DNA from 3 places in the Gordonia sp. NPDC003585 genome. Region 1 is predicted to be linked to each of the others. Evidence: riboswitches for the same ligand, from Rfam matches in the RefSeq annotation. Region 1 holds a riboswitch; each other region holds the start of a gene.
What was found. A riboswitch is a leader RNA that binds a small molecule or an ion and turns the genes downstream of it on or off. The one in region 1 is predicted to bind cobalamin.
Positions count from the first base shown of each region.

Region 1 (9,817 bases):
GCCAGCCCGAACTCTCTTAGGGTAGGGGTATGCGACGGGTGGATTGGCGTGGGCTCGAGAGTTTCAACGAGCTCAGCGAACGGCAGGCGATCAGCACGCTCTACGAGTGCTGCAGCTCGTCGATCTGGGCCCTTCGGGTTGCCCGGGCACGTCCGTTCGCCGACGAGGAAGCACTGCTCGAGTACGCGGATCTGATTCTCGCCGAGCTGACCGACGCCGACCTCGACGAGGCGTTGTCGGGCCATCCCCGCATCGGGGACCGGCCCGACAACCCGTCGTCGCAGCGTGAACAAAGCGGGGTATCGGGCGCCGACCCGGCCGTGCTGACCGAGCTGAAGGATCTGAACAAGGCCTACGACGACAAGTTCGGCCACGTCTACCTGGTGTTCGCCAACGGACGCCCGGCCGACGAACTACTCGCGATCCTCAAGGAACGCATCCGCAACGACGCCGACACCGAACGACGCGTGCTGCGCATGGAGCTCGCGAAGATCAACCGCAGCAGGCTGATTCGGATGCTGGCACCGGCCGGACAATTCGCCGACGAGAAGGCGGGCTGATGACCGGGTTGTCCACGCACGTCCTCGACGCGGTGTCCGGCTCTCCGGCGGTCGGGGTGGCGGTCGCCCTGCAGGACGCGAGCGGTACCGAGTTGGCCTCGGGCAGTACGGATTCCGACGGACGTATCGGTCAGGTCAACACCGATCCGCTGGTGCCGGGGATCTACCACCTCGTCTTCGACACCGGAGAATGGTTCGCCGACAACGACATCAACGGCTTCTATCCGGAGATCGACATCTGCTTCGAAGTAGACGATCCCGACCGGCACTACCATGTGCCGGTTCTACTCAGCCCGTACTCGTACTCGACGTATCGGGGTAGTTGATCTCCCGCTCGACCTTGAGGTGCCCCACTTCCGCTCCCTGAGGTGCCACACTCCCGCTCCACCTTGAGGTGCCCCAACTTCCGCTCCCTGAGGTGCGAGGAGCGCAAGCCGCCGGGCTGAGGAGCCCCATTGCGAGGTACGAGCATGGAGCGTCTCGAAGTCGACGAGCCTCGAAGGGCCTGGTGAGATGACGTCGCCAGGCCTTCGAGGCTCCTCGCAAGGGCTCGTCGCACCTAGCTCAGGCAGCGGAGGAGGGTTCGCACCTGGCCTGCGGTAGGGGATAGAGACGCCACAACAACAGCGACGCCGCCCGGAAAATCCGGACGGCGTCGCTGTTAAGTCGGTGTCAGAGCTTGGTGACCGAGGTCGCCTGGGGACCCTTGGGACCCTGCTCCACCTCGAACTCGACGCGCTCTGCCTCGTCGAGGCTGCGGTATCCGCCGCCCTGGATGGCCGAGTAGTGAACAAAGACGTCACCATCGGTGCTGTTGTCGGGAGCGATGAAGCCGAAGCCCTTTTCGCTGTTGAACCACTTGACGGTTCCTTGAGCCATGATGCTGTGTACTTCTCTCTTTATGCAGACGTGCCTCAATTGAGGCGCGCCGATACATCTTGCCACACTGCGGGCCACCAAGGTGAATCGTGTCCACACCGCCCTGTTGTCGAGGCACTGCGGGACGGTAGCCTGACACACGCAACTGGTTCGCCGACCGGGTTGACTATGGAGCCCCTGCTCCCGCGTTCGGCGTCGAACCTGTCCCACACGGGACGGGTGAGAGGGAATCCGGTGAGAATCCGGAACTGTCCCGCAGCGGTATGTCGGAACGACCGCCGTCACAAGCACTGGACCACGGGTCTGGGAAGCGACGGCCAGTAGGACCGCGCAGCAGAGACCTTCTGCCGCGCCCGCCGACGAGTCCGAAGACCTGCCAGCGGTACCGGACGCGCCGCGTCCGGTGGCTCACCGCCTCGTGGAATGGGCGCTGGTCGAAGAAGACGAATCGTGCTGTGGCAGTGCCGTGCGCGATGGGGCTTGTCGACCCTCCCTGCCGGCGGCGGACCATCCACATCGTTTGCAGGAGAAGCATTTCCATGTCAACCTCTGGGAAATCACCGGCTCGCCGGTTCACCACAACTGTCCTGGGTACACCCCGGATCGGGGCCCGTCGGGAGCTCAAGCGCGCTGTCGAGGGCTACTGGGCCGGACGCGTCTCGGCCACCGACCTCGACAAGGTCGCCGCCGATCTTCGTCGTCAGACCTGGCAGGAACTCGCCGACGCCGGGCTGGACTCGATCCCGGTCAACTCGTTCTCGTACTACGACCAGATGCTCGACACCGCCGCCATGCTCGACGCACTGCCGCCGCGCGTGGCCGGCATCGACGATCCGCTCGACCGCTACTTCGCCGCCGCACGCGGCAACGCCGACGTCACTCCGCTGGAGATGACCAAGTGGTTCGACACCAACTACCACTACCTGGTGCCGGAGATCTCCGACTCGACGACGTTCCGGTTGCGCCCCGAGAAGGTTCTCGCCGAGATCGCGCAGGCCCACGGCCTGGGCGTCGCTGCCCGGCCGGTGATCATCGGACCGGTCACGTTCCTTGCGCTGGCCAAGGCGGTCGACGGCGCCGCTCACCCGATCACACGCATCGACGACGTGCTGCCCGCCTACTTCGAGCTCCTCGACCATTTGGTCGACGCCGGCGTCGAATGGGTGCAGTTCGACGAGCCCGCGCTGGTCACCGACGCCGTCGAGGGCCTGCCGCAACTCGCCGGTGCTGTATACCAACGCCTCGCCGGGGTCTCGCGCCGGCCGGCGATCCTCGTCGCCACCTACTTCGGCGACCCGGGCAGCGCGCTCGGCGAACTCGCCCGCACCGGTGTCGAGGGCATCGCCGTCGATCTCGTGGAGGGCAGCGTCGACTCCGTCGCCGCCGTCCCCGAGCTCGCCGACAAGCTGGTCGTCGCAGGTGTCGTCAACGGGCGCAACATCTGGCGCACCGACCTGGACAAGGCCCTGGGAACCCTCGGTTCCATCCTCGGGTCGGTCGGCAACCTTGCGGTCTCCACGTCGTGCTCCACGCTGCACGTGCCCTACACCCTCGACGCCGAGGACACGCTCGACGACAACCTCCGCGGTTGGCTGGCCTTCGCGTCGGAGAAGTATCGCGAGGTCGCGGCGCTGGCTCACGCCCTGCGCGACGGTCGCGACAGCGAGGCAGCAGCGTTCGACGAGAGCCGGCGCGCGCTGGCCACCCGTGAGACCGATGACCGGCTGCACGACCCGGCGGTCCGCGCCCGGCTGGAGGCCGTGACGTCGGCCGACATCACCCGCGGTGAGGCCGCCGCCCGGCTGGAGCAGCAGTACGAGCAGCTGGGTCTGCCTCCGCTGCCCACCACCACGATCGGCTCCTACCCGCAGACCTCGGCCATCCGACTGGCTCGGGCCGCGCTGCGCAAGGGCGAGATCGATGAGGCGGAGTACGAACGCCGCATGCAGGCCGAGGTGGCCGATGTGGTTGCACTGCAGGAGAAGATTGGTCTCGACGTGCTGGTGCACGGCGAACCCGAGCGCAACGACATGGTGCAGTACTTCGCCGAGCAGCTCGACGGATTCTTCGCCACCCAGAACGGCTGGGTGCAGTCGTACGGCACCCGCTGCGTGCGTCCGCCGATCCTGTACGGCGATGTCCGCCGTCCGACGCCGATGACCGTCGACTGGATCACCTACGCGCAGTCGCTGACCGCCAAGCCGGTCAAGGGCATGCTCACCGGGCCGGTCACCATCCTGGCGTGGTCGTTCGTCCGCGACGATCAGCCGCTATCGGAGTCGGCGAATCAGATCGCGTTCGCGATTCGCGACGAGACCGTCGACCTCGAGAAGGCAGGCGTCGGCATCATCCAGGTCGACGAGCCCGCGCTGCGCGAGCTGCTGCCGCTGCGTGACGCCGACAAGCCCGCCTACCTGGACTGGGCCGTCACCGCGTTCCGACTGTCCACGTCGGGTGTCGCTGACACCACCCAGGTGCACACCCACCTGTGCTACTCGGAGTTCGGCGAGGTCATCGGGGCGATCGCGGCCCTCGACGCCGACGTCACCTCGATCGAGGCGGCCCGCTCGCACATGGAGGTGCTCGACGACCTCAACAAGGTCGGCTTCTCCAATGCGGTCGGACCGGGTGTCTATGACATCCACTCGCCGCGCGTGCCCGCCACCGGCGAGATCGAGGAGTCGCTGGCGGCCGCGTTGAAGGCGGTCGACGCTCGCCGCCTGTGGGTCAACCCGGACTGCGGGCTCAAGACCCGCGGCAACGAAGAAGTGATCGAGTCGCTCACCAACATGGTCGCCGCCGCGCAGACCATGCGCGAGCAGCTGGTCTGATACATACACCTGGAACTACCACGTACACAAGGGATCTCGTGTGTACGTGGTAGTTCTGTGTGTGCACCTCACCGATCGCGCAGGACCTGCGACGGCGCCACCCCGTACTTGCGCCGGAAGGCCGCCGCGAACCGTCCGGTGTGGGTGAATCCCCACCGCATCGCCACGTCCGTCACCGACGACTCAACGCCGGACGCCAGGTCGTCGTGAACCGCGGCGAGTCGGATCTCGACGAGGCATTCACGCGGAGTGCGGCCCACGTAGTCCCGGAATCCTTCCTGCAGGCGGCGCACACTGACGCCCGCGATCTCGGCCATGTCTGCCGCCGCCCACGGTCGGGACGGATCCGCGCGGAGGGCGTCGAGTACTCGTGTGACGATGCGCGGTTGCAGGGTCTTGTGGTCCGAAGGATCGTCGGTGAGCGTGGCGAGTAGAAATGCGTCCGTCAGTGAAGCGGCGAGTTGTTGTGCCACCAGTGGATTGGCCAGCAGCGGGTCGTCGTCGGGCTGACCCGCGATCGACTGGACGAGCCGAAACCAGCTCGCGCCTTCGGGCGAGTGCAGATCAAGCTGGTCGGGCAGACGCGCATCGGGTCCACCTGTCACGCGACAGACCTCGTGCTGCAGGAAATCGCGGTCGATCTTGACCCCGAGAATGGTGCACGTGCTCGACCAGCGGGTGATCTCCGCCGGAGTGTCGGGCGGATTGATCGTCGCCGAGCCGCTGGTCGAGACCACCGTGCTCCCGGCGACGCTGGTCTCGAGCACCCCGTCGAGGGGAACATTGATCCCGTACGCGCCGGGATGGTCCGATGCGATCGCGACTTCCGCGCCCCAACCGATCCGCGCGATTCTCAGGGGCCCGACGACGGTCACCGCGACGTCGGCGTCGATCGCCGTGCTGCCCGCCTCCCGAGGACTCAGTTCGTGTGGAAAGTACGCGTCGGACACCGCCGCCGAGGCCGCTTCCCACTCCGCATCACCCGGAATCCGAAGCCGCTCGACTTGGCTCATGACAACTCCTCACGACCTCACCGCGTATTCCGGATCCCCATCGCGTTCGGCGGATCGAAGACTGGCTGTGGTCGATTTATGTTCTACCTCACATTCTGCCTCATCGAAAGGAGAGGTCACATGGAACGCAAGACGCTACAGAATGTCTTCGGCCAGTTCGCCAGCGGCGTCACGGTCATCACCTGCGCGAACGCCGACGGCGAACCCCACGGCGCAACAGTGACAGCGTTCACCGCCGTCTCACTGGAACCACGCCTGTGCCAAGTCACGCTCACCCGAAAATCCAAGGCGTGCAGCTACTTAGAAGACAAGCCGTTCGCGGTGAACATCCTTGCCGCCGATCAGCTCGACATCGCGATGCATTTCGCCGGCCGACCTGCCACCCCCGGTCCGGTATGGGCACAGGGGCCGACGGCACCGATTCTCTGCGACGCCGCAGCCACCATCAGTTGCGTCCCGTGGCGCAGCTACGACGGCGGCGACCACCTCATCTTCATCGGCGAGATCGTCGACGCCGAGTCCACCGGAAAATCACCACTTCTCTACTACCGCAGCACTTTCCACGATCTCGGGGAACCCACGGTCAACTCGCTGTGGACCCTGTGTGCCGACGATCCGCACTCCGGGTGGTTCGACTCGACGACCGACTTCACCCCGTTCCAGCGCACCCTCGACCAGCCTGCCTGACCACAAAACCGTTCCATACGAACGCGATTCATCGACAGTCACGATCAATCGATCAGAAAGAGGTATCAATCATGACGACCATCGAGCGCCCCACCGAGACACCACAGAACGGGGCCCCACAGACCAACCCGGCCGCCGACGCGGAGGCCAACAAGAAGCAGAACTTCGCTTCACGCCCCATGACCGGCGACGAGTACATCGAGTCCCTGCGCGACGGTCGTGAGATCTGGCTGCACGGCGAGCGGGTCAAGGATGTCACCACCCATCCCGCCTTCCGCAATCCGATCCGGATGACCGCACGGCTCTACGACTCGATGCACGACCCGGAGACCAAGGACAAGGTGACCGCACCCACCGATACCGGCAACGGCGGCGTCACCATGCCGTTCTTCAAGGCGTCGACCAGTTCGGAAGACCTCATCAAGGAGCGCGACGCCATTGCCGAGTGGGCGCGCATGACCTACGGCTGGATGGGCCGCTCCCCCGACTACAAGGCCAGCTTCCTCGGGACGCTGCACGCCAACAAGGACCTCTACGCACCGTTCGAGGCCAACGCGGAACGCTGGTACCGCGAATCGCAGGAGAAGGTCCTCTACTGGAATCACGCCATCATCAATCCGCCGGTGGACCGTCAACTCCCGCCCGACGAGGTGGGTGACGTGTTCATGAAGGTCGAGAAGGAAACCGACGCCGGCCTCATCGTCTCCGGCGCCAAGGTCGTCGCCACCGGATCGGCGATCACCAACTACAACTTCATCGCCCACTACGGCCTGCCGATCAAGAAGAAGGAGTTCGCCCTCATCTGCACGGTGCCGATGGACGCTCCCGGCATCAAGCTGATCTGCCGCAGCTCCTACACACAGCAGGCCGCGGTGATGGGCAGCCCGTTCGACTATCCGCTGTCGAGCCGGATGGACGAGAACGACACCATCTTCGTCTTCGACAAGGTTCTGGTGCCGTGGGAGAACGTCTTCATGTATGGCGACGTCGACCGCATCAACGCCTTCTTCCCGCAGTCGGGCTTCTTGCCGCGCTTCACCTTCCAAGGCTGCACCCGCCTTGCCGTGAAGCTCGACTTCATCGCCGGGCTCCTGATGAAAGCACTCGACTGCACCGGCTCGGGCGGCTTCCGTGGCGTCCAGACGCGCGTCGGCGAGGTCATCGGGTGGCGCAACCTGTTCTGGACGCTCACAGACGCGATGGCACACAACCCGGAGCCATGGATCGGCGACACCGTGATCCCGCGTCTCGAATACGGGCTCACCTACCGAATGTTCATGATGCAGGGCTACCCGCGCATCAAGGAGATCATCGAGCAGGACGTCGCGTCGGGTCTGATCTACCTGCCGTCCAGCGCCGCCGACTTCAAGAGTCCCACCGTGCGCCCCTATCTCGACAAGTATGTGCGCGGCTCCAACGGCATCACCGCCGTCGATCGCGTGAAAGTCATGAAGGCGCTGTGGGATTCGATCGGCTCCGAGTTCGGTGGTCGGCACGAGTTGTACGAGCGTAACTACTCCGGCAACCACGAGAACGTGAAGGCCGAGTTGCTGTTCGCCGCCCAGAACCGCGGCGGCGTCGAGCAGATGAAGGGTCTCGCCGAGCAGTGCCTGTCCGAGTACGACCTCGACGGCTGGACGGTCCCCGACCTCATCGGCAACGACGACGTCAGCTACTTCGGCAACTGAGTTCCGCCGCTCCCTGAGCTGAGGTGAGGTGAAAGGAGCGCTACCCCTCCCCCGCTCCCTGAGGTGCGAATCCCCAAATCCGCTCCCCGCGTTGCGGAATCCCGCTCCGCTCCCTGAGGTGCGAGCTTGCGAGCCTCGAAGGGCCTGGTGAGATACGTCGCCAGGCCCTTCGAGGCTCGTCGCTATCGCTCCTCGCACCTCAGGGAGCGGTAGAGACCGGTCACAAGAAGGGCGGGAGTGGTTGCAATTCAGCCGATCTCGATGAGCAGGTCCCCTGGGGCCACCGAGGTGACCGGCCCGACGGCGACGCGGGCGACCTTGCCGCCGACCGGGGCGGTGATGGTGGCTTCCATCTTCATGGCCTCGATGGTGCCGATGGCGGCTCCGGCAACCACCTCGTCGCCGACGTCGACCGAGATGGACACGACCCCGGCGAACGGTGCACCGATGTGATGCGGGTTGCCACGATCGGCCTTCTCGGAGGCCTCGACGGCGGAGTCGATGGATCGGTCACGCACCTGCACTGGCCGCAGCTGCCCGTTGAGCACGCACATCACGGTGCGCATGCCCTTCTCGTCGGGGTCGCTGATGGCTTCGAGGCCGATGAGCAGGTCGACACCGGGTTCGAGGACGACGCGGTGTTCGTCGCCGTAGCGCAGTCCGTAGAAGAACTGGTTGGCCGACAGTCGTGAGGTGTCGCCGTAGCTCTCGAAGTGGTCTTCGAATTCCTTTGTCGGACCGGGGAACAGGAGCCGGTTGAGCGTGACCTGGCGGTCGCGGCCGGCTTTGTCGAGCACGGCGGAATCCTCCGCGGACAACTCGACGGTGGGCTGCGGTTCGGCCCGGCCCTTGAGCGCCAGGGTGCGCAATGGTTCGGGCCAGCCGCCGGCTGGGTCGCCGAGTTCGCCACGCAGGAAACCGATCACCGAGTCCGGGATGTCGAAGGAAGAGGGATCGGCGGCGAACTCCGACGCGGTGATCCCACGTCCGACCATCGCCAGCGCCAGATCACCGACGACCTTCGACGACGGGGTCACCTTGATCAGCCGGCCCAGCAGTCGGTCGGCTGCGGCGTAGGCCTCCTCGACCGCCTCGAACCGGTTACCCAAGCCCAGTGCGATGGCCTGCTGCCGCAGATTCGACAACTGTCCGCCGGGAATCTCGTGGGTGTACACGCGCCCGGTCGGAGCCGGAAGCCCCGACTCGAACGGCGCGTACACCTTGCGCAGCGCCTCCCAATACGGTTCCAAGTCACAGACGGCCTGCAGGTCGACGCCACTGTCGCGTCCGGTGTGCGCCGTCGCCGCGACAATCGCCGACAACGCCGGCTGCGATGTGGTGCCGGCCAGAGCCGCGGACGCACCGTCGACCGCCGACGCACCCGCCTCCCACGCAGCCATGTAGGTCGCGAGCTGACCACCGGGGGTGTCGTGGGTATGCACGTGGACGGGTAGCTCGAATTCCTTGACCAATGCCGACACCAGCTTGGTCGCGGCAGGCGCCCGCAGCAGACCGGCCATGTCCTTGATCGCCAGCACATGCGCACCGGCGCCGACGATCTGCTCCGCGAGCCGGAGGTAGTAGTCGAGGGTGTAGAGATCCTCGTCCGGGTTGGCGAGATCACCGGTGTAGCTCATGGCGACCTCGGCGACCGCGGTGCCGGTCTCGCGGACCGCGTCGATCGCCGGACGCATCTGCTCGATGTTGTTGAGCGCGTCGAAGATCCGGAAGATGTCGATGCCGACCTCGGTGGCCTCGGCAACGAACGCGGTGGTCACCTCGCGGGGGTACGGGGTGTAGCCAACCGTGTTGGCACCGCGGAGCAGCATCTGCAGGCAGATGTTCGGGATCGCCTCACGCAGCTGGGCAAGCCGATCCCACGGGTCTTCCTTGAGGAACCGCAACGCCACGTCGTAGGTGGCGCCACCCCAGCATTCGATCGACAGCAACTGTGGCGTCGTCGCTGCGATGTAAGGCGCGACCGTCACCAAACCACTGGTCCGCACGCGGGTCGCCAGCAACGACTGGTGCGCGTCGCGGAAGGTGGTGTCGGTGATACCCAATGCCTCGCGGGCGCGAAGGTCCGTGGCGAATCCCTCTGGACCCAGTTCGTCGAGTCGCTGTTTGGACCCGGCCGGCGGGTTCGCGAGCACCGACTT
Region 1 is NZ_JBEXMX010000046.1:27,910-37,726, forward strand. It holds gene ABZW74_RS14305 (solute carrier family 23 protein) at 1-20, shown strand, start outside; gene uraD (2-oxo-4-hydroxy-4-carboxy-5-ureidoimidazoline decarboxylase) at 30-560, shown strand; gene uraH (hydroxyisourate hydrolase) at 560-886, shown strand; gene ABZW74_RS14320 (cold-shock protein) at 1,233-1,439, opposite strand; cobalamin riboswitch at 1,601-1,835, shown strand; gene metE (5-methyltetrahydropteroyltriglutamate--homocysteine S-methyltransferase) at 1,979-4,270, shown strand; gene ABZW74_RS14330 (AraC family transcriptional regulator) at 4,339-5,283, opposite strand; gene ABZW74_RS14335 (flavin reductase family protein) at 5,404-5,970, shown strand; gene ABZW74_RS14340 (4-hydroxyphenylacetate 3-hydroxylase N-terminal domain-containing protein) at 6,042-7,658, shown strand; gene ABZW74_RS14345 (pyruvate carboxylase) at 7,907-9,817, opposite strand, start outside.

Region 2 (9,817 bases), on a different contig from region 1:
TTCGCCCTCGTCGAGACCGGACACGGCCTGGACCACGCGGGCGAGGCAATCGCGTCGATTGACGGCGTCGTTGAGGGTCAGACCCAGCAGCGCGAGGCCCGTGGAGGTGAGATGCACGTGGGAATCGACGAATCCCGGAGCCACAAAGCGCCCGTCGAGTTCGGTGATCTGGGCGTCCGGGTGCAGTGCCCGACCGACGTCGTCACTGCCCACCCAGACCACGACGCCGTCGCTGACCGCCAGCGCGGTCGCGTCGGGCGCGGAAGCGGAGTACACGGCTCCGCCGAGGAGCAGTTCGGTCGCCACGATCGTCAAGTGTGCCCTGCGCCGAGGCGGCGACGGTCAGCGGCCCTGCGGCAGCTGACGGTCAAACCTCTCGTTGGGAAAGCGCTCGTCGGCATAGCTCGCGTCGACGACCGTCCCGTCGATCACGTCGGGACCGGCGTACCTACCACCCGCGTAGACACCGGTCGCGTAGATACCGGCTCGGTCCATCGCGGTGGCGGCACGCCGCGCACCCAGCGCGACGACCGCCGGCCGGGCCAGCTTGCGCAGCGGCGGCGCCAGCATCAGCACGCCGGCGACGGTGGTCACCACCCCGGGCACGATCAGCAGGATGGTCGCGAGGGCGAGCAGTGCGCTGTCGGCCAGCGGTGCGGCGGGATCGACCTCGTTGCGGGTGGCGCGGCGAAGCTCGCCGAACACCTTGCGGCCCTGCCACTGGAGCATGACCAACCCGAGCACAGCGGCGCCCAGGCTGATGAGCACCGCCCAACCGAAGCCGAGTGTCAACGCCATGGCGACGAACGCCGCCAACTCGACGAGGACGTAGAGGAAGAACATGTGACGCAGGCGCATGATGGTCCTGCCTTTCTGCGACTCTGGGGCGTCGGCACGCGGTGTGCCGAGATCCGATCGCATTCGAGTCTCCCCCGGTGAACGAACGACCGCCCGGTTTTGCTCCCGAACGGTGTCAGTCGGCTCCCCGACCCTCGATATCGCCTTCGGTCTGCAGATACACGGCCCGTAGCTGGTCGAGCATCTCGGCGGGCGGTGCGGCCCACATGTCGCGTTCGGCGGCTTCCAGAAGGCGCTCGGCGATGCCGTGCAGCGCCCACGGGTTCGACTGCTGCATGAACTCCTGATTGGTCTCGTCGAGCACGTAGGCCTCGGTCAGCTTCTCGTACATCCAATCGGCGACCACGTCGGTGGTCGCGTCGTATCCGAAGAGGTAGTCGACGGTCGCGGCCATCTCGAACGCCCCCTTGTAACCGTGGCGCTGCATCGCCGATATCCACCGCGGATTGACCACCCGGGCGCGGAACACCCGGCTCGTCTCCTCGGACAGCGTGCGCGTCCGGACCGCGTCCGGGCGGGTGCTGTCGCCGATGTAGGCCTCGGGTGCGGTTCCGGTGAGCGCCCGCACCGTGGCGACCATGCCGCCGTGGTACTGGAAGTAGTCGTCGGAATCGGCGATGTCGTGCTCGCGGGTGTCGGTGTTCTTGGCGGCCACCGCGATGCGTCGGTAGGCCGCTCGCATGTCGTCGACGGCCGGCACGCCCGCGAGATCGCGGCCGTAGGCGTACCCGCCCCACTCGGTGTAGACGCGGGCCAGATCCTCGTCGCTGCGCCAATCGCGCGAGTCGATCAACTGAAGAAGTCCCGCTCCGTACGTACCGGGTTTGGACCCGAACACTCGGGTTACCGCGCGACGGTGGTCGCCGTGATCGGCCATCGAGGCGCGCACGTGGGCGGCGACGAAGTTCTGATCGTCGGGTTCGTCGGCCGCCGCGGCGAGCGCGACCGCGTCGTCGAGCATGGTCACCACGTGCGGGAACGCGTCGCGGAAGAAGCCGGAGATCCGCACGGTCACGTCGATGCGCGGACGACCCAGTTCGTCGAGGCCGATGAGTTCGAGACTGGTGACCCGCCGCGACGCCTCGTCCCACACCGGCATCACCCCGAGCAGCGCAAGGACCTCGGCGACGTCGTCGCCCGAGGTGCGCATCGCGCTCGTCCCCCACACCGACAGGCCCACAGACGCCGGATGGTGACCGTGATCGTTCACGTAGCGTTCGAGCAGCGAGTCGGCCATGGCCCGGCCGGTCTCCCATGCGAGCCGCGACGGGACCGCCTTGGGGTCGACGGAGTAGAAGTTGCGCCCGGTGGGCAGCACGTTGATCAGACCGCGCAGCGGCGATCCGCTCGGTCCGGCCGGGATGAAACCGCCACCCAGGGCGTGCAGAACCCGCGGCACCTCGTCGGTGGTCTGCCGCAGCCGGGGCACCACCTCGTGGGCGGCAAAGCGCAGTACGTCGGCCACGGCCGGCGGATGATCCGCGGACACCAGAGCGACCGTGTCGTCGCTCCAGTCGCCCTTCGCGCAAGCGGCAACCAGCTCGCGTGCCTGCGCCTCGACGGCGTCCACGTCACCGCGCGCGGATGCGCCGTCCTCGGTGAGGCCGAGGGCCTCGCGCAGTCCCGGCAGTGCGCTGGTGCCGCCCCAGAGTTGGCGCGCACGCAGCATGGCCAGCACGAGATCGACCTCGGCGTCGCCCTGCGGGGGCTCGCCGAGCACGTGCAGGCCGTCACGGATCTGGACGTCCTTGATCTCGCACAGCCATCCGTCGACGTGCAGGAGCATGTCGTCGAAGACCTCTTCGTCGGGCCGTTCACTGAGCCCGAGATCGTGATCCATCTTGGCGGCGGTGAGCAGGGTCCAGATCTGCTGGCGGATCGCGGGCAGCTTCGCCGGGTCGAGGGTGGAGATGTTGGCGTGCTCGTCGAGAAGCTGTTCGAGACGGGCGATGTCGCCATAGGACTCGGCGCGTGCCATCGGTGGGATCAGATGATCGACGAGGACGGCGTGGGCGCGCCGCTTGGCCTGGGTGCCCTCGCCCGGGTCGTTCACGAGGAACGGGTAGACGAGCGGCAGATCGCCCAGCGCCGCATCGGTGCCGCATCCGGCCGACATGCCCAGCGTCTTGCCGGGCAACCACTCAAGGTTGCCGTGCTTGCCGACGTGCACGATCGCGTCGGCCGCAAAACCCGCACCCTCGGACTGCGATGCCAGCCAGCGGTAGCTCGCCAGGTAGTGATGCGACGGCGGCAGGTCGGGGTCGTGGTAGATGGCGACCGGGTTCTCGCCGAAGCCGCGCGGCGGCTGAACCATGATCGCGATGTTCCCGAACGTCAGTGCCGCGATCACGATGTCGCCGTCGGCGTTGTGGGAGCGGTCGACGAAGAGGTCGCCGGGAGCTGGCCCCCAATGCTGCTCCATCCCGGCACGCAGTTCTTCTGGCAGGGTGCGATACCAGTCGTGGTAGTCGGCTGCCGACATACGAATCGGGTTGGCGGACAACGCTTCTTCGGTCAGCCAGTCCGGGTCCTGACCGCCCGCCGCGATGATCGCGTGGATCAGGGCGTCCGAATCGTCTTCGGCGAGACCGGGAATCGACGACTCCCCGCGCTCCGGCCCGATGTCGTACCCGGCGTCGCGCAGGGCGGTCAGCAAACGCAGGAGGCTTCGGGGGGTGTCGAGGCCGACGGCGTTGCCGATGCGGGCGTGCTTGGTCGGGTAGGCCGACAACATGATCGCGATGCGACGCTGCGCGGGCACGATGGACCGCAGGCGGGCGTGCGCAACGGCGATACCTGCCACGCGGGCGCAGCGTTCGAGGTCGGGCTGATACCAGGGCAGCCCGTTCTCGTCGAACTCCTTGAAGGAGAACGGCACCGTGATGATGCGGCCGTCGAACTCGGGAACCGCGACCTGGGTGGCCACGTCTAGGGGCGAGAGGCCGTCGTCGTTGTCTGCCCAGTCCGCGCGCGAACCCGTCAGACACAGCCCCTGCAGGATCGGGATGTCCAGCGCGGCAAGACGTTCGATGTTCCAGGCCTCGTCATCACCGCCGGCCGACGCAGTGGCCGGGGTGGCACCGCCTGCCGCGAGGACCGTCACCACGAGCGCGTCGGCGGTACCGAGCAGATCGATGAGATCGTCGGGCGCGGTACGCAGCGACGCGCAGAAGACGGGCAGGGCGTGTGCTCCGCGTTCCTCGATGGCGCCACACAGCGCATCGATGTAGCGGGTGTTGCCCGCGAGGTGTTGCGCGCGGTAATAGAGCACTGCGATCCGCGGGGCGTTCTCGGGCAGATCGGACCGGGCCGAGCGGTCGAGCACCCCCCACGCGGGCGTCTGCTGCGGCGGCTCGAACCCCAGCCCGGTCAGCAGCACGGTATCGGACAGGAAGTTGTGCAGACCCACCATGTTCTCCACCCCGCCGAAGGCGAGATAGTTGTGGGCTTCGGCGACCACACCCGACGGGACCGTCGACTGCGCCATCAGATCAGGGTCCGGTTGTTGCTCTCCCGAACACACCACGAGGGGTTTGCCGGTCGCGGCCACCGCGGCGAGGCCGTCCTCCCAGGCTCGTGTCCCGCCCAGGATGCGCACGACCAGAAGATCGGCGTCTGCGGCCAGGTCCGGGATGTCGTCGGCGAGGATGCGCGACGGATTCGCGCCGGCGATGTCGACCCCGTCCCGTTCGGCAGCCGCGGCGGCGGTGAGCAGATCGGTGTCCGAGGTCGAGAGCAGCAGGATCATCAGATCTCCTCGCCGGGATGTCGCGCCCGGAGCGTGTCGTAACGGTTGTGTCGTGATGCGGTGACCGGGGGCGCAGGTCTGACTTCGGTGCCGCGGAGTCGCTCTCACGACGCAGGGCTACCCGTCACAGTGGCGCGACCGTGCCGGACTCACACCGGCTTCTGTGCTCTCGGTGCATCGAGACTACCGAACCCGCAATCGCGAGCCGACCGGTGTAGAGCAGGGCATGCTGCGCGCGGTCGTACGCTGGACTGGTGAGCCAGCCTGCCGGACGATCCGCCGCCGACCGCTGCCCCGGGGTGTTCAGCACGCACCCGGCCGCCGACGGTCACCTCGCGCGCATCCGGCTCCCCGGCGGAGAGATCACCGGCCCCCAACTCGAGACCCTGGCCCGCGTCGCAACCGAGTGGGGCGACGGCCATCTCGAGCTCACGGCGCGAGCCAATCTGCAGTTGCGCGGCATCACCGATGTCGAGGCCGTCGCCGCCGCTGTCACCGGCGCAGGGCTGGTCCCGAGTGCGTCGCACGAGAAGATCCGGAACATCGAGGCAAGCCCGCTGTCGGGCCGCATCGGCGGTGTCGTAGACGTACGACCGATGATCCGGCTTCTCGACGAGCGGCTGCGAGCCGACGATCGATTCGCGGCGCTGTCCGGGCGATTCCTCTTCGGTCTGGACGACGGTCGCGGCGACATCACCCGACGCTCACCCGATGTCCACGCGGTGGCTCGCGCGAGCACCGACCATCGATCAGCCCGGCCCGGCCCGCTCGCCGACATAGTCGTCGGCGGTGCGACGCTCGGGTCGGCCACCGGGGCGGAATCGATCGTCGACGCGCTCCTCGTGGTCGCCGACGCGATGCTCGAGGTGGCGCCGACCGCGTGGCGGTTCGCCGACCTAGACGCCGCAGATCAGGCCCGCGTCGTCGAACGCGCTGGTAAAGGCCTAGATCCGGTCGGTGATGGCTACCCTCGGCCGGAAACCGAGACCGAACCGATCGTCGGGTGGTTCGAGCAGGACAACGGGATGGTGCTGCTCGGGTCGGTTGTCGAACTCGGCAGGCTGCCGGCCCGATTGGCCGAATTCCTGGCCGCCATCGGCGCTCCGATCATCTTCACGCCCGATCGCGAGATCCTGGTCTGCGACCTCACCGAGGGCGTCGCGGAGACCGTGGTGCGGGTGCTCGCACCGATGGGGCTGACCTTCGACGCGTCGTCGCCGTGGGCAGCGGTCAGCTGCTGTGCGGGAGCACCCGGCTGCAGCAATGGGCTGGCCCCGGTACGCGAGGATCTGCTCGCCCGTGTGGCGTCCGGGCAGGAGGTCACCGAGCGAGAACACTGGGTCGGGTGTGGCCGCGGGTGCGGTTCCCCGGTCACGCCACACCTGCGCGTCGAGGCCGGTCCGGACGGATATCGCACGACCGAACGCGGGCAGTAGCCGTCGAGCCCGGTGCGGGCGGCTCGATACACTGAGCCCACCATGACCGACTACCTGCGTGACGGCGCCGCGATCTATCGACAGTCATTCGCCACCATCCGCGCCGAATCCGACCTCACCGCATTTGCCCCCGACGTCGCCACGGTGGTGGTTCGGATGATCCACGCCTGCGGACAGACCGACCTGCCGGCTGACGTCGTGGCCACCGACGGGGTGGTCGAGGCGGCGCGGGCCGCGCTGGGTTCCGGCGCACCGATCCTCTGCGACGCCTCGATGGTAGCCGCCGGGGTCACCCGCAAGCGCCTGCCCGCCGACAACGACGTGCTGTGTTACCTGGGCGAACCCGGGCTGCCGGAACTCGCCGAACGAATGGGCACAACGAGAACTGCTGCGGCGCTGCAGTTCTGGCTTACACGCCTGGAAGGATCGGTGGTGGCGATCGGCAACGCGCCGACTGCTCTGTTCGCGCTTCTCGATCTGATCGACGACGGCGCACCTCGGCCCGCGGCCATCGTCGGCGCCCCGGTCGGCTTCGTCGGCGCCGCCGAATCGTGTGCGGCCCTAGCGGAACGGACCGATCTGGAATTCATCACGGTCACCGGTCGCCGGGGTGGGTCGGCGATCACGGCCGCCGCCCTCAACGCCCTCGCGTCGGCCCAGGAGTGAGCGTGACCGGCAAACTGTGGGGCGTCGGACTCGGCCCCGGCGACAGCGAACTCGTGACGGTGAAGGCTGCGCGGGTGATCGGCGCGGCCGATGTCATCGCGTATCACTGTGCGCGACATGGCAACAGCATCGCTCGGACGGTGGCGGAACCGTACTTCAGCGATGGTCAGATCGAAGAACGGCTGATGTATCCGGTGACCACCGAGACCACCGACCATCCGGGCGGCTATCAGGGAGCTCTTGACGACTTCTATTCCGCCAGTGCGGATATCCTCGCCGCGCATCTGCGGGAGGGTCGCAGTGTCGCACTGCTCGCCGAAGGCGATCCCCTCTTCTACAGCTCGTACATGCACATGCACAAGCGTCTCGCCGACGAGTTCGATGCCGAGATCGTCCCGGGCGTCACGTCGGTGAGCGCTGCGTCGGCCGCGACGGGCGTCCCGCTGGTGGAAGGCGACGAGACCCTGACGGTGGTGCCGGGTACGGCTGACGCCGACGAGTTGCGTCTGCGCTTCGCCTCGGCCGACGCCATCGTGGTGATGAAACTCGGCCGCAATTTCGAACGCGTCCGACAGGCTCTCGCCTACGCAGGCCGCCTCGACGAGGCGTGGTACGTGGAGCGTGCATCGACCACCGTGGAGCGGGTGGCACCGGCTGCGGAGGTGGATCCGGCGCAGGTGCCGTACTTCTCGATCGTCGTCGTACCCGGTCGCCGCAACAACCCGCGGTATGCCGAGTCTGCGTCGACTGCAGGCGAAGTGGTGGTCGTCGGCCTCGGACCCGGCCGGGAGTCGTGGACCACCCCGCAGGTCCGTGCGGAACTGGCCGCGGCGACCGATCTCGTCGGCTACACCACCTATCTCAAGCGGGTCACGCCGCGGCCCGGCCAGCGGATGCACGCCAGCGACAATCGGGTCGAGGCGGAACGTGCAGAGTTCGCGCTCGATCTTGCGCGGCGCGGTGCTCGGGTCGCGGTGGTCTCGTCCGGTGATCCAGGGGTATTCGCGATGGCCGCGGCGGTGGCGGAGGTGGCGGCCGAATCACGTTGGCAGGATGTCCCGGTTCGCGTGGTGCCCGGGATGACTGCGGCAACCGCCGTGGCGGCCACGGTCGGGGCTCCGCTCGGCCACGACTTCGCGATCATCTCGCTTTCGGATCGGCTCAAGCCGTGGGAAGTCATCGAACGACGGATTCGCGCGGCGGTGGACGCCGATCTGGTGATCGCGATCTACAACCCGGGATCGGCGAGCCGCGCCTGGCAGGTGGGCGCGCTCAAAGAGATTCTGGCCGAACAGGTCTCACCGGACCGGGTAGTCATCGTCGGACGCGACGTCGGCGGGCCGGACGAGTCGGTGACGGTGACGACGGTCGGCGATCTGGAAGCGGCCACCGTCGACATGCGTACGTTGCTCATCGTCGGATCGTCGTCGACGACGGTCGTCGATCGCGCGGCCGGGCCGCTCGTCTACACACCGCGTCACGCGTCGGAGTAGGCCGGGACCAGGCCGCTATCCTTGTGCGGCCGTGCACGATCAACGATTCGGGACGCGCGGTCAACGGTTTTCGACGCACGGTCAACGTGGGCCAGGAGTCGGGAACTTCCGACGAAGCCACGTCATGGCGTCGGCGACGTCGGACACGGTGTCGAGACCGTCGGGTTCGGCGGGGCGATCGACCATGATGACCTCGACGCCCAGTTCCCGGGCCGCGTCGAGCTTGGCGTGTGTGAGCGCTCCCCCACTGTTCTTGGTGACCAGCACATCGATTCGATTGTCGTGCAGCAACTGTCGCTCGCCGGCCAACTCGTACGGCCCGCGCGACCGCAGAATCTCGTGGTGCGGTGGCAGCGCGACCGTCGGGGGATCGACGACGCGGATCAAGAACCATGCGGTGTCGACGCCGGCGAACGCCCCGACGTCTTGACGACCGGTCGTCAGGAGAACCCGCCGAGGTGATGTCCCGATCGCGCCTGCGGCGGCGTCGATGTCGGTGACCCGCGTCCAGCGGTCATCGGGACCCGGCGTCCAGGCGGCGCGACGCAGCGCAAGCAGCGGGAGATCGAGTGCCCTCGTCGCCGTAACCGCATGTGCGGTGATGGTGGCCGCGAAGGGGTGGGTCGCATCGACAACCACACCGATCCCATTGTCTGCGCACCAACTACGCAATCCTTCGGTCCCACCGAACCCGCCGATGCGGACCTCTCCGACGGGCAGGCGGGGGTTACGGACACGCCCGGCCAGCGAGCTGATGATCGGGATTCCGGCTCCGGTGGCCGCCGCCGCCAATTCCCGGGCCTCCCCCGTTCCGCCGAGGATCAGCAGACGGTCTGTCCGGCTCACCGATCGTGTCCGGGTTCGGAACGCAGCTTGCTCATGCGGGCTCGCGAGTACAGGTAGCTGTCGGTGACAGACGGATCGGAATGAGGGTCGAGGACTTTGCCGACGAAGATCACGGCTGTCTTGCGGATGGCTTCCGCGGCGAGCGCTTCCGGCAGCTCCCGAAGTGCACATCGGACGATCTTCTCACCGGGCTGACTCGCGAAGGCGACTGTCGCGGTTGGGCATTCGAGACCGTAGTGCGGGGCGAGCGCGGCCACGATCTCCTCGGTCCGGTGTGCGGCGAGATGCAGTGCGAGTGTCACCCCGCACGACGCGAGACTGGCCAGGTCCTCACCGTCGGGCATGTCGGTGGACAGCGTCGACACCCGAGTGATCAGCAGACTCTGCCCGACGCCAGGGGTGGTCAATTCGATGTCGAGAGCGGCGGCCGCGGCGGCGAAGGCGGGCACACCGGGCACGATCTCGTGATCGATCCCCCGCTCGGTGAGCTCGCGGCACTGCTCGGTGAAGGCCGAGTAGATCGACAGGTCACCGGAATGCAGCCGGGCGACGTCGTGCCCGGCCTCGTGGGCGGCCACCATGTGGGAGATGATGTCCGGCAGCGGCATTCGCGCGGTGTCGATGAGCGTGGCGCCGGGCGGACACAGGTCCAGAAGTTCGCGGGGCACGAGAGACCCGGCGTACAGACAAGTGCGGCAGCGGCCGAGAATGCGGGCGCCGCGGATGGTGATCAGGTCGGCTGCGCCGGGTCCGGCACCGATGAAGTAGAC
Region 2 is NZ_JBEXMX010000004.1:31,706-41,522, reverse strand. It holds gene ABZW74_RS01745 (amidohydrolase) at 1-306, opposite strand, end outside; gene ABZW74_RS01740 (FxsA family protein) at 343-858, opposite strand; gene cobN (cobaltochelatase subunit CobN) at 974-4,606, opposite strand; cobalamin riboswitch at 4,658-4,817, opposite strand; gene ABZW74_RS01730 (precorrin-3B synthase) at 4,861-6,042, shown strand; gene ABZW74_RS01725 (precorrin-8X methylmutase) at 6,085-6,708, shown strand; gene ABZW74_RS01720 (precorrin-2 C(20)-methyltransferase) at 6,711-8,201, shown strand; gene ABZW74_RS01715 (cobalt-precorrin-6A reductase) at 8,283-9,047, opposite strand; gene cobM (precorrin-4 C(11)-methyltransferase) at 9,044-9,817, opposite strand, start outside.
Region 2: it holds a riboswitch for cobalamin, as region 1 does, so the genes downstream of both, cobN (cobaltochelatase subunit CobN) here and metE (5-methyltetrahydropteroyltriglutamate--homocysteine S-methyltransferase) in region 1, are expected to answer to the same signal.

Region 3 (9,817 bases), on a different contig from region 1:
TGAGGCCGAGTGCATGTGCGTGTTTCTCGAGTTGCTCGGGATCGGCGATGGCGCCGGTGAACTTGCCGATCGCCACGCCGAGTTCGGCGGGCCGTCCGACGGTGTCGCCGACCCAGAACGGCAGGCGGCCGGGCTGTCCGAAGGCCGGCGTGACGAGAACACGGTCGTGGGTGATGTCCTCGATCCGCCAACTCGTGGCGCCCAACGCGAACACGTCCCCGACGCGCGACTCGTAGACCATCTCTTCATCGAGTTCGCCTACGCGGGTGGATTTTTCCCCGACCATGAAGACACCGAAGAGCCCGCGGTCGGGGATGGTTCCGCCGGAGGTGACGGCCAGACGCTGAGCTCCGCGTCGGCCGCTGATGGTGTTCGCGTCGCGATCCCAGGTGACGCGAGGGCGGAGTTCGGCGAACTCGTCGGACGGGAAACGCCCCGAGATCAGGTCCAGAGTCGATACGTACACATCGCGGCTGAGTTCCCGGTACGGCGCGGCGCGGCGGATGACGTCGAACCATTCGTCGACGTCGAGGTCGTCCATTGCCGCGGCGGCGATCGTCTGCTGGGCAAGGACGTCGAGCGGATTCGACGGGACGCGCAGTTGCTCGATGTCGCCGGCGAGCATGCGTTCCACGGCGACCGTGCAGTGCACGAGATCGGTGCGGTGCTTGGGGTAGAGCACGCCCTGGCTGATCTCGCCGACCTGGTGACCCGCCCGGCCGATCCGCTGGAGACCACTCGCGACCGACGGTGGCGATTCCACCTGGATGACCAGATCGACCGCGCCCATGTCGATGCCGAGTTCCAGCGAACTCGTTGCAACCACGCAGCGCAGCCGACCCGACTTCAGGTCGTCCTCGATCTCGGCCCGCTGCTCCTTGCTCACCGAGCCATGGTGGGCGCGGGCCAAGGCGGTGGGTGCGCCGCCGCTGGCGCCGCTCGCCATAACAAGCGCAGGTGCGCCACCGGCTACACCGGGATTTGGCGCATTGGTGACCGGCGTCCCCGAGCGGTCGGCGTGGATCTCGTTGAGCCGAGCGGTGAGTCGTTCGGCGAGGCGCCGGGAGTTGGCGAAAACGATCGTTGCGCGGTTGCTTTCGATGGCGTCGACGATCGAGGCCTCCACATGCGGCCAGAGGGAGCCGGCGGTCGGGGAGAAGGCGTCGTCGAGGTCGTCGTCGGGTGCATCGGCGGGCGGCGGGATGTTCGCCATGTCCGGCACAGGCACGTCGACGCGCAGATCGAAGGTCTTCGCGGCGGGCGGTCGGACGACGCGGCAGGGACGGGAGCCGGCCAGGAACTGCGCGACCAACTCTGGCGGTCGGACGGTCGCCGACAACCCGATCCGCTGTGCCGGCTCGTCGAGCAGCTCGTCAAGTCGTTCAAGGGAGACCGCGAGATGGGTGCCGCGCTTGGTGCCGGCGACGGCGTGCACCTCGTCGACGATGACGGCGTCGACGTTGCGGAGAGTGTCGCGGACCGACGAGGTGAGGATCAGATACAGCGACTCGGGGGTGGTGATGAGGATGTCCGGTGGCTGCCGGGCAAGGAGCCGGCGCTGATTGGCCGGCGTGTCCCCCGAGCGCAGGCCGACGGTGATGTTCGGTTCGGGAAGGCCGAGCTCCTGGGCCGCACGCGTGATCCCGGTCAGGGGGGCGCGCAGGTTGCGCTCCACGTCGACCGCAAGTGCTTTGAGTGGCGAGATGTAGAGGACGCGGGTGCCGTGCGCGCGGTCGGGTTCGGCGGCCAGACGGTCGAGCGCCCACAGGAACGCCGACAGCGTCTTGCCAGACCCGGTAGGCGCGATGACCAGTGTGTTCTCACCGTCGGCGATGGAGTTCCATGCCCCGGTCTGAGCAGCAGTGGGCTCCGGGAAGGCGCCACTGAACCACCGCCGCGTCGGGGCGGTGAAGCGCTGCAGTACAGACGCGGTTCGGGCCACCTCGCCATCATCCCCTACGGCTGTGACAACTCCGTGGCGCGAGCGCGAGCAGGCCGAGCCGGTCAGGGTATAAGGTCAGCACACGCCAGTGCGGGGAATCCGGTGCAAGTCCGGAACGGTCGCGCCGCTGTGAACGACGGTCAACTGAGAATCGACGTGAGTCAGAGTGCCGCGCTGGTAACCGGTTCAAACGAACTGCCGACGCGTGATCGGCGAAAGGACAGGCAGATGACTGCTTCCACCAAGGCGGCACCCGCATCTCGGGCGCTCGCGGTACCCAATCTCTCCGTCGCCAGCGCGGCACTGTGGCTCAGCCTCACCGTGCTGCTGGCGTCGATGGCCTACTACTTCCTGGGCTACGACCAGGGCGCGGTGTCGGTGTTCGGTTCCGACACCCACATCCACGAGTTCGTCCACGACGCCCGCCACTTCCTCGGCTTCCCCTGCCACTGAGCGAATCTGAGCCAGGAGACAAATAAACATGGAGAAGAAGTTCATCGGCGCCGGCCTGTTCTCAGGCCTGATCGCCGGAATTCTGTCGTATCTGTTCGCCCGACTGTTCATCGAACCGCAGGTCGCCAAGGCCATCGACTACGAGGATCTGCGTTCGGGCGCCGAGGAGGAACTCGAGATCGCGGCGGGCGGACACGTCCACGGTGAGGGTGGCGAGGTGTTCACCCGCGCCATGCAGCAGAACCTCGGTGCCGGAGTCGGCACGCTGGTGTTCGCGTTGTGCATGGGCGCGTTCTTCGCAGTCGCGTTCACCGTGCTGTGGACCTATGTCGGACGGCGTTACCCTGCGACCGATCCGCGGTGGCTCGCCGGCGCACTCGGGGTGATCGGGTTCGTGTCTTTCTTCGCGGTTCCGTTCTTCGCGTACCCGGCGAATCCGCCGGCGGTCGGCGACGACGACACCATCGGCGCGCGCTCGGGTGCATTCCTGACCATCACGTTGATCTCGGTGGGCGCGGCGATTGCGGCCGTCGTGTTCGCGTTCTGGTTGCGCCCCCGCATCGGCGGGCTCGTCTCGGCCATCGTGAGCGTGGTGGGGTACCTGGCGGTGATCACCGTCGCGGTGACTCTGCTGCCGGAGTTCCACGAGGTGCCCAAGGAGTTGCGCAACGACCAGGGCGTGATCGTCGCCCCCGGGTTCCCCGGTGACGTCATCGGCGACTTCCGGGTGTACGTGATCGCCAACCAGGTGATCCTGTGGACCGTGCTGACCGTCGTGTTCGCCCTGGTTCTCGGCTACCTGGCGCGGCCTAAGACGTCGGCGACGGCGTCGAAGGGCATCACGGCCGAGGTCAACTGAGGTCATGCAGATCATCACCGCCGGCCGCACCGGCCCCAATCGGGACCTGCGGTTCGGCGGTGATCTGTCTCTGGACGACGCCGGACGGCGCACGGTCAACGATTTGCGACGCACGGTCAGCGATATGGGGCGCACGGTCAGCGGGCCAGAGACGGTGGCGCTGGAGACGTCGGCGCTCTTGAGTGGGCAGTTCGACGTCGACGACGCATTGCGCACGATGGACTTCGGGGAGTGGGCAGGGAAGCTGCCCGAGGAGATCGATCCTTCGGCACTCGGCCTCTGGTTTTCGACTCCGGATGCGTGCCCGCACGGCGGGGAGACGGTGGCCGACTTTGTTGCGCGCATTCATGACTGGCGTGCGTCGGCGACGTTCGGGGTGTGCGTGGTGTCGATGCCGGTCGCGCAGGCGTTGCTCGTCGACGATGCTGCAGGCTACTTCGCAATCGAGGTCCGGCCGGCGACGTCGTATCAACTCTGATTCTGGTTGCCATGGCGCTCGCTTTCCGAGCGCCGTGGCAACCAGTGCGACGGTGAAACATTTAGGCCCAAGTGTGTCTTTACTTCCGGAGTGACACCTGACACAGTGAAACTGAAACGTGTTTTAGTTGTCTCGAGATGCGAGGTGGAGATGTTCGAGTGGTCCGACGAGGATCTGATGGTGCGCGACGCCCTGCGGGCGTTCATCGACAAGGAGATCCGACCGCACATCGATGAGCTCGAGACCGGGCAGCTGCCGCCCTACGACATCACCCGCAAGCTGCTGTCGACCTTCGGTGTCGACGCCATGGCCAAGGACGCCTTGGAGAAGGAGCTCGCCGCCGAGGCCGAGGGCAAGAAATCGTCGGGTGGCGGTGGCGGCAGCATGGCCTCGTCGATGTTCATGATCGTCAACATCGAACTTGCCGGTGTCTGCCTCGGACTCGTCGGATCGATGGGCGTCAGCATGGGGCTCACGGCGTCGACGATCCGCGGCAAAGGCACTCTCGCACAGAAGAAGCGGTGGCTTCCCGAGCTGGTCACGATGGAGAAGGTGGGCGCGTGGGCGATCACCGAACCCGACTCCGGCTCCGACGCACTGGGCGGCATGAAGACCACGGTCAAGCGCGACGGCGACGACTACATCCTCAACGGGCAGAAGACCTTTATCACCAATGGCCCGTACGCCGACACCATCGTGGTGTTCGCCAAAGTCGACGACGGCAGCAACACCCCGATGCGTGACCGCAAGGTGCTGTCCTTCGTCCTCGACAAGGGGATGCCGGGTCTCACCCAGGGCAAGGCGTTCAAGAAGATGGGCATGATGAGTTCGCCGACCGGTGAGCTCTTCTTCGACAACGTGCGCCTCGGCAAGGACCGTCTCCTCGGCGAGACCGAGGACACCGGCGAGGATTCACGCGGTTCGGAAGGTGCGAAGGCCGGCTTCACCGCCGAGCGGGTCGGCATCGCGGCGCTGGCGATGGGCATCATCAACGAATGCCTGCGTCTGTCCCTCGATTACGCCAAGACACGCAAGTTGTGGGGCCAGGAGATCGCGCAGTTCCAGCTCATCCAGCTCAAGCTTGCCGAAATGGAAGTCGCGCGAATCAATGTGCAGAACATGCTCTTCAGTGCGATCGAGCGGACTCAGGCCGGCAAGCCGCTGAGCCTGTCGGAGGCGTCGGCGATGAAGCTGTACTCGTCCAAGGCCGCGACCGACGTCGCGATGGAGGCGGTGCAGCTCTTCGGTGGAAACGGCTACATGGCCGAGTACCGCGTCGAGCAGCTTGCGCGAGATGCCAAGTCGCTCATGATCTATGCCGGCAGCAACGAGATCCAGGTGACCCACGTCGCCAAGGGGTTGTTGCGCGGCTGAGCCTTATTCACTCGGTGATCATCAACACGATGAGAGCGATGTTGAGCATGACGATCATCGCCGCCGCGGCCCCTGCGACGATCTGCAGGGGTCGCGAGTCGGTGAAGGAGCCCATGAGCTTGCGGTCGGCGGTGAGCCGACCCAGCGGGATGATGGCGAAGGGGATGCCGAAGCTCAGCACCACCTGGCTGATCACCAGGGCCCAGGTGGGTTCGACACCGACCCAGAGCACCACCACTGCCGGGACGAGGACGAGTGTTCGGCGCAACAGGAGCGGCACTCGAACGTGCAGCAGGCCCTCCATGATCGACGCGCCGGCATACGACCCGACCGACGTCGCGGCGAGACCCGACGCCAGTAGGCCGATGGCAAAGAAGGTGGCGACGGTCGGACCCATGGCGTCCTGCACCGCGGTGTAGGCACCTTCGATGGTGTCGGTGCCCTCTTTGCCGCGGAGGTTCTGTGCGGCGAGCAGGAGCAACGCGATGTTGACCGCTCCGGCGATCAGGAGTGCGATCACCACGTCCCAGCGGGTGACACGTACGAGCCGGCGCTTGTCCTCGTCGGTGTGGTTGGCGCCGTGTCGGTCGATCACCAGGGATGAGTGCAGGTAGATGGCGTGCGGCATGACCGTCGCACCGAGCATGCTGGCCGCGAGGAGAACCGTCTCCGGGCCTTGGAGGTGGGGGATGAGTCCGCCGAGCACGTCGGTCGCCGGAGGAGGATTGATGACCAGGCCGGTGAGAAAACCGACCACTATGACTGCGAGCAGCGTGAGGATGACCCGCTCGAACACCTTCTGCTGGCGCGGGTTCTGCAGGAGCAGGATGATCATCGAGACGACGCCGACGATCAGCCCGCCGACCACCAGCGGCAGGTCGAACAGCAACTGCAGGGCGATCGCACCACCCACGATCTCAGCGAGATCGGTTGCCGCAGCCACAATTTCGGCTTGTACCCAGTAGGCGCGCCGAGAGCGCCGCGACAAACGTTTGCCCAGCAGTCCGGGCAGGCTCTGGCCGGTGACGATGCCCAGCTTGGCCGACTGGTACTGGATCAGCATCGCGATCAGGTTGGCCATCACCAGGACCCAGACGAGCAGGAATCCGTAGCGGGCGCCTGCGGTGATGTTGGCTGCGACGTTCCCGGGGTCGACGTAGGCGATCGCCGCGACAAACGCAGGACCCATCAGGGCGGCATTGCGCACCTTTGCGCCACTGGGTGTGTACTGCGCTGCGCGTAGCGATGCCATGGCGACCAATCTTGCACGAAATCTGATTGAGTTCAAGCTGGACGAAACAAAAGTTTCGGTCGCCCGAAACTACCCGGGTGGCCGAGTGTCCGTGCTGGTAGGGGCGGCATCTTGGGTGAGCCGCCAAATACGGTCCCTGGACATCGGTGTTTCGTAGGGTCGGACTCCAATCGCACGACGGATGGCGTTGGCCAACGCGGGTGCGACGGGGTTGTAGGGGGATTCGCTCATCGACTTGGCGCCATACGGCCCGAGGTCGTCGCTGGTCTCGGCGAAGAAGACCTCGGTCGGCGGAATGTCGGCCATCTGCGGCACCCGATAGGTCCGGAACACCGAGGTGATCGGAACGCCCTTGCCGTCGAGGATGATCTCCTCGTAGAGCGACGACCCGATGGCCTGAGCGACGCCGCCCTCGACCTGGCCGAGGCACTGCTGAGGATTCATCACCGTGCCGGCGTCGGCGGCGTGCACCGAGTGCAGGATGCGGACCGTGCCGGTGTCGACGTTGACCGCCACCCGGAACGCCTGCACGTTGAAGGCGATGGAACGCAGGTCGCCGCGCTCCTCGCCGACGGCGGTCAACCGGGTGCCGCCGGGGTCTCGGTGCTGGTCGTCGGACGCTGCGATGAGCTCGGCGAAGTCGAGCATTCGTTCACCGATGAGCACCCCGTCGGCGGTGACGGTCACCTCGTCGGGTGTGCATCCGGTGATGGCGGTCGCGGTTTCGATGAGCGTCGTACGCAATGCCAGACATGCCGCGTGCAAGGCCTTGCCCGCGACGGTGGTACCTGCGGATGCGAAAGCGCCGGTGTCATAGGTGGCGGCGTCGGTGTCACCGTGGTGTAGGTGCACGCGGTCGGGCGTCGTCTGGAGTGTGGTCGTGGCGATCTGGAGGTGCACGGTGGTGGTACCGTTGCCGAATTCGCTTGTGCCGATGCCGATGTCGTAGTTGCCCTGGGCGTCGACGCTGACCCGTACCGACGACAGGTGTCCGCGGGGTGCCATCGTGGCGATGGCCGCAAGTGCCATACCGTCGCCGACGCGCCAGGCGCTGCCCTCGGGTGCCGGCACGCCGTTGCCGCGCTCGAGGGCGCGCTGAGCGAGGTCGAGGCACTGATCGAGGCCGTAGCTGCCGTACAGCAGATCGGGTTCGGGTTCGGGGTGGGTGATGAGCAGTGGATCCCCATCGCGCACGGCATTGATGCGCCGCATCTCGAACGGGTCGATGCCGAGGTCGAGCGCCAACTCGTCCATCGCGCTCTCGATCGCGAAGATCACCTGGCCCAGACCGTAGCCGCGGAAGGCGCCCGACGGCGGATTGTTGGTGTAGACGACCTCCGCGTCGACCCACTTCACCGGGCAGTTGTAGACCGACACCGATTCGGCGCATGCGTGGAACATCACGCCGATCGCGTGATTGCCGTACGCACCGGTGTCCGAGAGCACGTCGATGCGCAACGCGGTCAGTCGTCCGTCGGCGTCGGCGCCCAGATCCACCGACACGCGGAACGGGTGACGATAGGTGGTGCGGGTCATCTCGTCGGTGCGCGTCATCTCGTACCCGCACGGCCGGCCGGTGCGCAGGACGGCAAGTGCCACGAGATCTTCGGTGAGCAGTTCCTGCTTGCCGCCGAAGCCGCCGCCCACGCGTGCGCTGAACACTCGAATCTTGTCGGTCGGCAGATCGAGGAGCAATGCGAGCTCGTCGCGCACGAGGAACGGCACCTGCGTGCTGGTACGGATCACCAGTCGGCCGTCGTCGTCGAACCATCCGATGCTGCCGTGGGTTTCCAGTTGCGCGTGCGACACGCGCCCCGTGCTCCACGTTCCCGAGACGGTGGCTGCGGACTCCTCGAGCGCGGTGTCGACGTCGCCGCCGAAACCCTGGTGGAAGTCGGCGATGACGTTGCGGTCGGCGTGGTTCACACGATCGAGCGGCGTGCGATCCGGATGGATCAGGGGTGCGCCCGGGCGGCGTGCTTCCTCCGGGTCGAAGACCGCGGGCAGCACCTCGTAGGTGACCTCGATCAGGCGACAGGCCTCCTCGGCGATCGCAGCAGTGGTCGCGACGACGGCCGCCACGCGCTGGCCGACGAACCGGACGACGGGGTCGAGCACGAGGCTGTCGTCGGGATCGTCCTCGCGATGCTCGTGCCGAGCCGTGGAAAACCTTCGGGTGGAGACGTTCTCATGCGTCAGGATCAGTTCGACGCCGGGCAGCGTGGCAGCTTCGGTGGTGTCGATCGCGGTGATGCGTGCGTGCGGATGAGGGGAGGGTAGGACGCGGATGAACAACATGCCGTCGACCGCGACATCGAAGGTGTACGGCTCGGTGCCGGTGACCACCCGCCGGGCGGCGATGGGGTTGGCGGATGTGCCGACTGTGGCGGAGCAAGCCTCGGAGGGTTGGGGAGGTGTTGTCGCCAGGCCTTCGAGGCTCGTCGCTAGCGCTCCTCGCACCTCAGGCAGCGGATTGGTTGGTTGCTCCTTTTCGGCAACGGCGGAGGTGATGGAATCGCGGATCGCGCGATATCCGGTGCAGCGGCACAGGTTTCCCTTCATGCGCCGCGGCAGGTCGTCGAGGTCGTCGGGCTCGAGGGTCGACGCGGTGACGATCATGCCTGCCGTGCAGAACCCGCACTGAAAACCGAAGTTGTCGACGAAGGACTGCTGCACGGGATGAAGGTCGTCGGGTGTGCCGAGTCCTGCGACCGTGGTGACGGAACGATCCTCGGCACGCTGAGCCGGAAAGATGCAGGAGTGCACCGGATTTCCGTCAACAAGAACCGTGCAGGCACCGCAATCGCCTGCGTCGCAACCCTTCTTGACCTCGAAGTGAGCATGGTCGCGCAGCAGGGTGCGCAGACATTGTCCGGGATCGGGACTCGCGTCGACCGCCTCGCCGTTGATCTCGAATCTCATGACACCGCACCCACCAACTCGGCGCGAATCTCCTCGGCGAACACCATCGACGTCGCGCGTCGCCAGTCGGCAGCACCGAGCGGGTCCGTGTAGTAGCCCGCGGCGGAACCGACATCGTCACGCAGACGATCGGTGTCCGGCATCGACGGATAGCGCAGAACCGTAGGCCATTCGGTGGCCGCCGTGATCCCGACAACCACCGTGCCGTCTTCGTCGAGGCGACCGGTCATCACGACACCGGACCGACCCAGCTCTGCGAGAGCGATCTTCCGAAAGGCAGTCGTGCCGCGCAATGCGTGTGCGGGGAAATCGATGGCCCGCAGGACTTCTCCGCTCTCCAGCGTGTTGGTTCCATTGCCGGTGACCAGCTCGCTGACGGGAATGTCGCGGTCGGTGCCGTCGGGCCGCCAGATGTGCGCGCTCCCGTCGAGCGCAACAGTCAGCGAGACCATCGATGCGGCGGCGAACGAGCGGCAGATGTTTCCGCCCACAGTGGCCATGTTCCAGATCTTGAACGACGCGAGGAGTGCGTTGGCG
Region 3 is NZ_JBEXMX010000012.1:9,668-19,484, reverse strand. It holds gene ABZW74_RS04850 (ATP-dependent helicase) at 1-1,942, opposite strand, end outside; cobalamin riboswitch at 2,004-2,134, shown strand; gene ABZW74_RS04845 (CbtB-domain containing protein) at 2,171-2,395, shown strand; gene ABZW74_RS04840 (CbtA family protein) at 2,424-3,254, shown strand; gene ABZW74_RS04835 (histidine phosphatase family protein) at 3,259-3,732, shown strand; gene ABZW74_RS04830 (acyl-CoA dehydrogenase family protein) at 3,883-5,106, shown strand; gene ABZW74_RS04825 (Nramp family divalent metal transporter) at 5,114-6,358, opposite strand; gene ABZW74_RS04820 (molybdopterin cofactor-binding domain-containing protein) at 6,428-9,280, opposite strand; gene ABZW74_RS04815 (FAD binding domain-containing protein) at 9,277-9,817, opposite strand, start outside.
Region 3: it holds a riboswitch for cobalamin, as region 1 does, so the genes downstream of both, ABZW74_RS04845 (CbtB-domain containing protein) here and metE (5-methyltetrahydropteroyltriglutamate--homocysteine S-methyltransferase) in region 1, are expected to answer to the same signal.